One region of the Clostridium sp. 001 genome, then DNA from elsewhere that is predicted to be linked to it. Evidence: riboswitches for the same ligand, from Rfam matches in the RefSeq annotation. Region 1 holds a riboswitch; each other region holds the start of a gene.
What was found. A riboswitch is a leader RNA that binds a small molecule or an ion and turns the genes downstream of it on or off. The one in region 1 is predicted to bind thiamine pyrophosphate.
Positions count from the first base shown of each region.

Region 2: linked by a shared signal. The riboswitch ahead of B5S50_RS15895 (TatD family hydrolase) and the one ahead of thiD (bifunctional hydroxymethylpyrimidine kinase/phosphomethylpyrimidine kinase) in region 1 are both predicted to bind thiamine pyrophosphate.
Region 3: linked by a shared signal. The riboswitch ahead of tenA (thiaminase II) and the one ahead of thiD (bifunctional hydroxymethylpyrimidine kinase/phosphomethylpyrimidine kinase) in region 1 are both predicted to bind thiamine pyrophosphate.

Region 1 covers NZ_CP020473.1:1,302,047-1,305,335, reverse strand. Annotated here, with positions in the region: gene thiM (hydroxyethylthiazole kinase) at 1-620, opposite strand, end outside; gene thiD (bifunctional hydroxymethylpyrimidine kinase/phosphomethylpyrimidine kinase) at 651-1,454, opposite strand; TPP riboswitch at 1,583-1,684, opposite strand; gene B5S50_RS05845 (universal stress protein) at 1,907-2,320, shown strand; gene splB (spore photoproduct lyase) at 2,532-3,289, shown strand, end outside.
Region 2 covers NZ_CP020473.1:3,407,955-3,411,243, reverse strand. Annotated here, with positions in the region: gene B5S50_RS15905 (ABC transporter substrate-binding protein) at 1-147, opposite strand, end outside; gene B5S50_RS15900 (ABC transporter permease) at 159-911, opposite strand; gene B5S50_RS15895 (TatD family hydrolase) at 929-1,663, opposite strand; TPP riboswitch at 1,726-1,828, opposite strand; gene B5S50_RS15890 (LTA synthase family protein) at 1,887-3,289, opposite strand, start outside.
Region 3 covers NZ_CP020473.1:647,362-650,650, forward strand. Annotated here, with positions in the region: gene B5S50_RS02815 (ABC transporter permease) at 1-238, opposite strand, end outside; gene B5S50_RS02820 (ABC transporter ATP-binding protein) at 235-987, opposite strand; gene tenA (thiaminase II) at 992-1,651, opposite strand; TPP riboswitch at 1,742-1,849, opposite strand; gene B5S50_RS02830 (phosphotriesterase) at 1,979-2,956, opposite strand; gene B5S50_RS02835 (MFS transporter) at 3,214-3,289, opposite strand, start outside.

The DNA.
Region 1 (3,289 bases):
CCACATAATGCTCCAAGCATACAGCCTGCACCAGTTATTTTAGTTAACATTTCCACCCCGTTTTGAATTACAACACTATTTTTACCGTCTGTTATAAAATCTTCTTTGCCAGTTGCAGCAACTACACAGTTGTACTTTTTGGCTAAAGCTACAGCTGAATCCAAGGCTCCTTCTCCATTATCTAAGGAATCTACTCCTCTTACGTTAGAAGATTGTCCTGCAAGAAATTTAATTTCACCTACATTTCCTTTTATAACATCTACTTTACCAACTTGCATAATTCTATTTATAACTTGAGCTTTCCTTGGTATAGCAGCACAAGCTACAGGGTCAAGTATTACAGGTATATTGTGGATTTTTGCAGAGGTACTTGCTAGGATTACTGCAGCTTCCTGTTCTTTTGTGAGGGTTCCTAAATTTATATATAGGGCAGAAGATATTTTTACAAAATCAAAAACTTCATCATAAGCTTCACACATGGCAGGAGAAGCTCCATAAGATAATAGAATGTTTGCACAGTCATTTATAGTGACACTGTTTGTAATACAATCTACAAGAGGTACTTTATTTCTTACCTGTGTTAATACTTTTGACACACTGTCTAAGTTTAAATTATCCATTTTTCATACTCCTTTATATTAGAAATCTGTTTATTTGAAATCTACATCAGCTTTTTTATATAATTCAATGAAATGTCCCACGGGACCAACGCCACTTCCTATGGAAAAGGAATTTTCTATAGCCTTAGTTATATATTGCTTTGCAAGATATACGGATTTGTCAGTACTTTCACCTTTAGCCAAGAAGGAGGCTATGGCAGAAGATAAGGTACATCCTGTTCCATGAGTGTTTTTAGTATCTATTCTATGACCGTCTATGTTTAATATTTTGTTTTCATAAAGAAGAACGTCGTTGGCATCATTGCATCTGTGGCCTCCTTTTACAAGCACGTTTTTAGCACCTAGCTCTTTTATGCTAAAAGCTGCTTTTTCCATGTCGCTGCTATTTTTTATTTTCATTTCTGTCAGAACTTCAGCTTCTGGAATATTTGGAGTTACGACGTCTGCAATGCTTGTCAGATCTTTTATAGCTGTTTGTGCTTCAGGTTTTAAGAGAAAGTAACCACTTTTTGATACCATTACAGGATCAATTACTATGTTTTTAGCTTTGTATTCTATTAAAAGCCTCTTTATTACAGATATGGTTTTGCTGTTTGAAACCATACCAATTTTTACTGCATCTACTTGTATGTCATCAAATATAGATCTTATTTGTGCTTCTACAATTTCAGGAGTTACATCCATTACGTCCTGTACTCCTATGCTATTTTGAGCTGTAACAGCAGTTATGACACTCATACCATATACGCCAAGGGCACTCATGGTTTTTAAATCAGCTTGTATACCAGCTCCACCACAGCTGTCAGAACCTGCAATTGTTAATACCTTTTTCATTTTTACCCCCCTAATTTAGTAACTTTAAAATTAATATCAATTGAATTTTACTTAGTGGGAGTATTACAGTAGGCAGCCATCAGGTCAAAATAAAAGGTATATGCAGAAAAGCATATACCTTTAAAATCAAAAATATGTAAGTTGCTTCCCTACGCCAGTTTTATCTGGATCAGGTTCAAAGGGTTAGAGAAAGATCTCTTCTCAGCCTTGCAGCACCCCCACAAAAGTATTAAGTTTTATACATTAATTTTACTACAGTGATAAAAATTTGCAATATGAAATTTTAATATTTACTTCATTGACTAAGTTTCCCCATATGTACATAAATGGAATGTGGGAGGGTGTTAGCAATAGCAGCCGAATAAAAGTTTTTGCAGTACGTGTGATATAATGGCATTAATTGAAGATTTTTGTTACAAAACAAATTAATAAAAATGATAGGATGTGTTGATATGGAAAAGAAAAGAATTTTAGTCCCATTAGATGAAACAGAGAGAAGTATGCATTCACTTGACTGTTTAAAAAAATTGTTTTCCAGAGATGAAGTACAGTTAACTCTTATGTATGTATCTGAAATAGTTATAGTAAATGAAACGGGTGTATCAAATAGCATGGTAGATATGGCAAGGAAAAAAGGTGAAAACATCTTAGATAGAGCTGAAAGAAAGATTCAAGAATATAAACCTGAAAAATATTGTGTTTTTGGACGTGTAGCAGATGAAATACTGAAAAAGGCAAATTGTGATGAATTTGATATGATAATTATGACTAAATCTAATAAAAAGGGTTTGGCTAGAATGATCGGATCTGTAACAAGTAAAGTATTAAAAAATTCACAGGTTTTAGTTATGATTGTTCCAGAATAAAAATGGTTTAAAATAGCCATAATGTTGTACAAGCATTATGGCTATTTTTATCTGCATATTAAAATATTTGTCTGGGACTTGGAATTATAGGTGATTTTATTTAGAATATTTTTATTGATTTTTTCACATACTTTAATGAGCATCCTATGAATTGTTTGAGGTATAAGTTGAGTTTTGTTTAGAAACTCTATATCAGGAAGGTGTGTAATTAATGTTTGTTCCACATAGAGTTATTTTTGAAAAAGGTACCCTAGAATATTCTCTGGGAAATGAGATATATAATAGATTTAAAAATGATGACAAGGTGGAGATAATAAAATTGTCTTCAAATAGAGTTATGTCAGCTGTGCCAGGAAAAGATATATATGAAAAGTACAGGGAAGGTAAAAAAACTTTAGTTGTGGGTGTAAAAAAAAGCTTGAAATTTCAAAGTTGTAAGCCTTCGGCACATTATCAACTGCCCTTAGTTAGTGGATGTATTGGACAGTGTGAGTACTGCTATTTAAATACACAATTAGGGGAAAAACCTTTTGTGAGAGTTCATGTCAATGTTGATGACATCTTAAAACAGGCTCAAAAATATATAGATGAAAGAAATCCTGAAATAACTGTATTTGAAGGTGCTGCAACCTCCGATCCAGTTCCTGTGGAGCCGTATACCAATTCACTTAAAAAGAGTATAGAATACTTTGGAGATCAAAAGCTTGCAAGATTTAGATTCGTAACAAAGTACAATGATATAGATGGATTTTTAAACATAAATCATAATGGTCATACGGAAATAAGATTTAGTTTAAATACAGATAAGATAATAAAACAATATGAGCATTATACAGCTTCAATGGAAAAAAGAATACAATCTGCTTTTAAACTTGCTGAAGCAGGTTACCCTATAGGTTTTATAATAGCACCTGTATTCATATATGAAAATTGGAAGCAGGAATATGAAAAAGTTTTAGACATGTTATA
Region 2 (3,289 bases), 2.1 Mb from region 1:
ATCTGTGTTTGGAGTCCAGTCAAGTATTACTGTAGTTTTATCTAAAGAAGCAGCTGCCTGTTTCTTTTCACCCGTTCCACATCCTGCGAATACTAAGCTTACAATAAACACAGTTAATACTAAAAATATAATTTTATTTTTTTTCATATTCGTCCCCTCTATTTCCAATGTATTATTTTTTTACCTATAAAATCTATAATATAGATTATTATAATGCTTACGATAACAATGACTAAAATTGAAGCAAAAACCTTGTCCAATTGATAGGCATTTTTTGCCCTTACCATATATACCCCAATGCCATTATCTCCTCCAAGCCATTCACCTATAATTGCAGACATTATCATATAAGTTGCTGCTATTTTTAAGCCTGAAAAAAAATTCACCATAGCATAGGGAAGCTTTAAGTGATAAAATGTCTGTAACTTTGAGGCTTTCATAGTGCTAAATAAATTTATATAATCCCTGTCTACTTTCTCAAAGCCATCTACGAGGCTTACAACTATCGGGAAAAAGCATACCATTACCACTACTATTATTTTAGGAAGTACCCCAAATCCAAACCATATTATAAACAAAGGCGCAATTGCTATAGTTGGAATAGTTTGAGATATTAGTAAAATAGGATATATTGACTTTCTCACAATTTCAAAACTATCCATTATTACAGCTAATATAAAGGAAAATATTATAGATATAAAAAAACCTATAAAAGACTCGTACAATGTAGTTTGAGTATTTTCCATTATATTTTGAAAATCTGATACAAGAGTTTTTAAAATATCCAGCGGAGAAGGAATAATATACTGAGGAACATGGGCAAAGTTTATTGTTAACTGCCATATAAGTACAACTATTACTATTGTAGCTATAGGATATATTTTACTTTGAATGTTTTTTGTTTTTTCCATATACAAGCACCTTCAGTCTATAATTTTAATTTATTAAAATTGTCATAAATTTTTTCTCTAACTTCTTCAAACTGGAGATTCTTTATTAAAGAAATTTTTCTTACAATATTTATAACTTCAGATGGATATCCATATTTTTTATTCACCCATTCAAGTGAATTAGGACCATCAGTTTCTGTTAAAATTCTGCCTAGAGGAAGAATCTTTACTATCTCATCTGTAAGTTTAGAATATCCTATATCAACACTTATTGTAAAATAACACCCATACTCCAAAAGCTTTTTTAGTATATTCAAATCTCCACTATACCAATGAATTATAGGTGTTCTTAAATCATATTTTCTTATATAATCCAATACCTCCTTTTCTGCTCCTTTAGTATGAATGTTTGTTATTTTGTCATATTTCTTAGCTTTACCTAAAAAGTATTCAAATACTAGATTCATATAAGGATATTTTTCTTTCTCCAAAACCCAATAGTAGTCAAGCCCTATTTCTCCAACAATTTTACATTCCTTTACATAATCATCGAACTTATCTAAATCCTTGTAGTTTTTATGTGCCTCCCAGGGATGTATTCCAAAACATGGAGTTATATTTTTATTATCTTTACTTAATTTTTTTGTAAATATATAACTCTCTAAATCCATAGAACATCCCAAGGTTTTGATATTGCTGTAATTTATACTATCAATTGCATTACTTAAATTGTCTTTATAAAAATCCATATGATTATGCGCATCTACAAACATTTTATTCTCTCCCTATACTTTAACAAAAATAAAAAGCACTATTATAAAAACAGTGCTTTGAATCCAATATTAAAGTAGCTTTCCTACGTCGGCGTTACCCGAATCAGGTTCAAAGGGTTAAAGTTTTCACTTTTCTCAGCACAAATGGCACCCCTGGCACTATAAATAATTTTAGATTAATTACATTTTTATACTAACACTTATCCAAATAAATGTAAATATATTATTTGCTCTTGTCCAAATTTAGTTTTTTAATTAAATTATGTCTCAAAATATAATCTGAATAACCAAGCTGATTCAATATGTAATCTTCTTCTTTTTGAAGTTTATCACTTTTAGAAATTTTATTTCCCGTATTTACATCATAATAAATATCATCTTGTGAAGAATAGTAACAATCTTTATCTATAAAAGAACCATTTCTAAATGTAACTCTTTCGCTCTCAGGATTAAAGAGGTCTTTACCAAGCATGTCTTCTTCCTTAAGTTTAAATAAATTGCATACCGTAGGATATATGTCCATCTGACCTCCATAAACATGGTTTACTCCTTTCACAGATTCATCAGGGAAATGAATAAACATAGGAACCTTTTGAAGCTTTTCCCACTCTAAATCAGATTTAGGACTCGTCTTCAAAAAGTTAAAAAGCTGATCTTGTTTATCTTTAGGTATTGCATAATGATCTCCATATAGTACAACTATTGAATTTTTTAAAGTACCATTTTTATCTAGTTCATCTAAGAACATTCCAAGCTGTTCATCTGTATAATGTACTGCCTTCATGTAATTTCCAATAAGACTTCCTTTATAATCTCCTACATCAAAGTCCCCATATTTATTTACATCATCATAAGGGAAATGACTTGTTAGAGTTATTAAAAAAGCATAGTATGGGCTTTTCATCTTTTTTAACTTCTCCACAGATTGAGTTAAAAAAGATTTATCACTTAAACCAAGTCCTATAGACTCATTTTGCTTATAACTTTTTTCACCATAAAAATTATCAAAGCCAAATTTTCTATACATTACATTCCTATTCCAAAAGCTTTCCCTAAATCCGTGTAAAGCTGCAGTGTAATAACCTTTACCCTTAAAATTTTTCGGCATTGCATTGTATTCATTGCCAGAGTAAAGCAAATAAGCTGCACCTGCTGATGCAGGATAAAGTGAATTGTTTGTCATAAATTCCGCATCAGAAGTTCCTCCAGCTGCCACCTGATAGTAAAAATTATCAAAATATTCTGAACGTGATATCCATCTATTTAAATTCGGGGTTATCTCCTTTCCATTTACAGAAGAATTTATAACAAATCCTTGAAGTGCTTCTACCTGTATCATTATCAAGTTTTTACCTTGTCCGATTCCATTTAAATTCTCATGACTGGACTTGCTTTTATCTATAAAATACTCTATAGCCTGAAACTTGTCCTTAGACACGGGAGTTAGTCTATTTATATTAGCAGAAACACAATTATAAATATCCAGGCAGTGATAATTTACTGTACCCAATTTTTTTGCTATATACACTTTATTATACATAGTTGTAAGAAGTCTTGGTTGTTCTTTTGATAAAACGTAAAAGCTTTTGAAATCAATAAAAATACCTACTAAAATAAATACTAAAA
Region 3 (3,289 bases), 650 kb from region 1:
TATTCATAGCCACAGAAAGCACTACCCCAAGCACTATAGATATTAAAAGTCCCTCAATAGTAATCAAAAGAGTGGCAGGAAGGTGTACTAAAAATAAAATATCTTTAAGTTCCCATATTTTTTCTAAAATAGCAGTAGGAGAAGGCAGTATATACATTGCATCTATATACATTGCTAGAGCCTGCCATATTGCAAAAAACAATACAGCAACTATTATGGATGATCTATACCTTTTCACAGCCTAACCCCCTTTTTTAGTTCATTTATAAGTTCCTCTTTTATCTTTAATATAGGAGGTGTGTCTATCATACTTCTAGTCCTCGGATAGTTGAGAGGCACTTTTATTTCTTTAAATTTTCTTATTGGAGTTTCAGATGTAACAAATATCTTAGTTGATAAAAAAAGAGCTTCTTCTACATCATGGGTTATAAATAATATAGTTTTATCTAAAGCTAACCATTTATCAATGAGCCATTCCTGCATAGAAACTCTTGTTATAGCATCTAATGCACTGAAAGGTTCATCCAAAAGCAACACTTCTGCTCCCGTAAGGAGAGTTCTTGCAAAAGACGCCCTCTGCCGCATGCCTCCTGATAAATCCTTCGGGTATTTATTTTTATATTTTTCAAGTCCAAAATCCTTTAACATTTTTTCTGCTTGAACCTGTGCCTCTTTCAAATTTTCACCTTTAACTTCAAGGGGAAGATATACATTTTGAAGTATAGTTCGCCAGGGTATAAGAAGATCATTTTGCGGCATATATCCTATATAACCTTTTAAATCATTTATATTTTTATCTTTTAAAACTATATCTCCTTCAAAAGCCTTTTCTAGCTTGCAAATAAGTCTAAGTACAGTACTTTTCCCACATCCACTAGGACCTACTATACTTATAAATTCCCCTTTATCTACATTAAAATTGAGATTTTTTATAATGAAATCAGGATCTTCCTCGTATTTGAAGCTTACATTTTTAAATTCCAGCATGATTTCACATCCCCTCGTTATAAGCCATATCCCAGAACATATATTCATACTTGCTTGTATTTATAAATATTTCCTTTAACCTGTTAAATTTCTTTTCCGATATATTTTCTGTCAAATAATCTAACAAATCTATCACCCACTTAGTCTCCTTTTCATAATCACTAGATATATACCCTTTTATCCACTGTCCATAGAACTCATTGTCCAGTGACCCATCTATTTTACTCAACTTTTTACCAATTAAATAGTAACTCCACATACAAGCTAAAAGAGAAGTAGTTAAATCCATTAAATCTCCCATTTGAGATACAGACAGCATATAGCTTGTATACGAAATATTTTCAATAGAAGCTTTAGCATTTTCTATTTCCTCTTTTTTAATGCCTATTTTTTTCATATAATGCCTATGAATATTCATTTCTCCATTTAATATATTGTCCACCATATTTGAGAACCCCTGCATTATGCTTTCTTCACTGGATTTTATCACCCCTAAGGCATACACTTTCGCATAATCTAAAAGATATATGTAATCTTGAATCATATAAAATTTGAATTTATCTATTTCTAAGTTTCCCTCTCCTATTCCCTTTACAAATGGATGTTCATAGTAAGAATTCCATATGTCTTTTACGCTTTCGTATAATTTCATAGATGTTTTCATAATAAGTTTCTCCTTTTTCATCCGACAGACACATTATTAATTGAAAATAAAAGGTACAAACCTCTTAGGAAGTTTGTACCTTTATTTATCAATTACATAAAAACCTCTTCCTACGCTGGCATTAACCAGATCAGGTATAGGGTCTAAGAATTATATTCTTACTCTCAGCCGGTAACACCAGCCCCCCTGGGATACTAAATCTATTTAATTTTTACATTATCAATACAATATTTATATTACTACAATAGCAAAAGTTGGTCAATGCTAAAGCTGTCACGCAATTAACGTAACAGCCTCTTTTGCTTAAATTATACAATAATTTAATTATTATTTATCAATAGCAAAAATTCTAGCTGGATTATCTTTCAAAATGTAGTTTAATGCCTTATCTTCCATTCCAATTTGTTTTAATAAAGGTACGAAACGTGTAAGCATATAATCTATACCGTTTGCCATACCCTCGTCTTCCATATAACTCCAAAGTCCATCCATAAATCCTGCATCCATAGACAATAAAAGTTGTTTGCCATATCCTTTATTTACAAGTGAAATCATATTCTCGGCTAATAAACTATCAGGAGCATATTTAACTTTATTCGGTCCATCAAAACATATATTGACACCTTCATTAAGTACTTTCTCGTAATAATATATATCAGGATTTCTTTGAAGATGGCACAGTATAACTTTATCAGTGTTTGCTCCATATGCTTTTAATAACCTGGCTACTTCCCAGGCCATTGTTCCAAGATCCACATGTACTGAAATCGCACATCCAGTTTCCTGTTGGGTTAATGCAGCTACTTCCAATGCTTTTTGTTCAAGCTTGGATATCAATCTATACCCCGTACCTGCTTTTATTAAACCTGCACGAGCTTTTGTACGTTCAACTACAGGCCCATTATAACTGTGAATATCCATTCCTACTTCTATTTCAGCTACCATCATTTCAACTATTTTATCAATATTAACTGTTGCAAGCCATGATGTCCTTTTATCATAACGTATGCCTTTATGAAATCCAGTTGTCATTATAATATGTCCTCTGTCTTTTACTGCTTCAGCTACTTTAAGCATTGATTTTACATTTCTTCCACAGCCTATAGGATCCATACAAACCATAGTTTTTCCACCAGCATCAGCAAAAGATGAGAACTCTTTTATTGCACTAGGTACACTATCCATAAGAAAACTTGGATCTTCATCTACTTCTGGTCCACCACTTCTAATTAAATGATCATGTGAATCAGTTACCCCCATTTCCTCTGGTAAAATATCTCCCAAAACTGTCCTTATTATCTTCAAAATTATCTCCTCCTTTTTTGATTATTAACATTTAAAAATACATTTACATTAATATTTGTATGCGTTTAATCTTTTCATATAAGATAAAAATATTAAAAAATTATAATTGAACTCATATCTACTGATAATAATATTGCTGGAACAAATGATCGCGTTTATTCTAGCAAACGATATCAAAAGAATACGAAGTCTATCATATAAAAGTTAAAACTACAGAAGATATGATAAACTCCGTTAGTATAGAAGATTATAGTTGCTTAATCTAATTTCATAGGCTTCAATTCTGGCATAATCAAATAAGCAAATGCTCCAATGAGAGCAACAATACCCGAT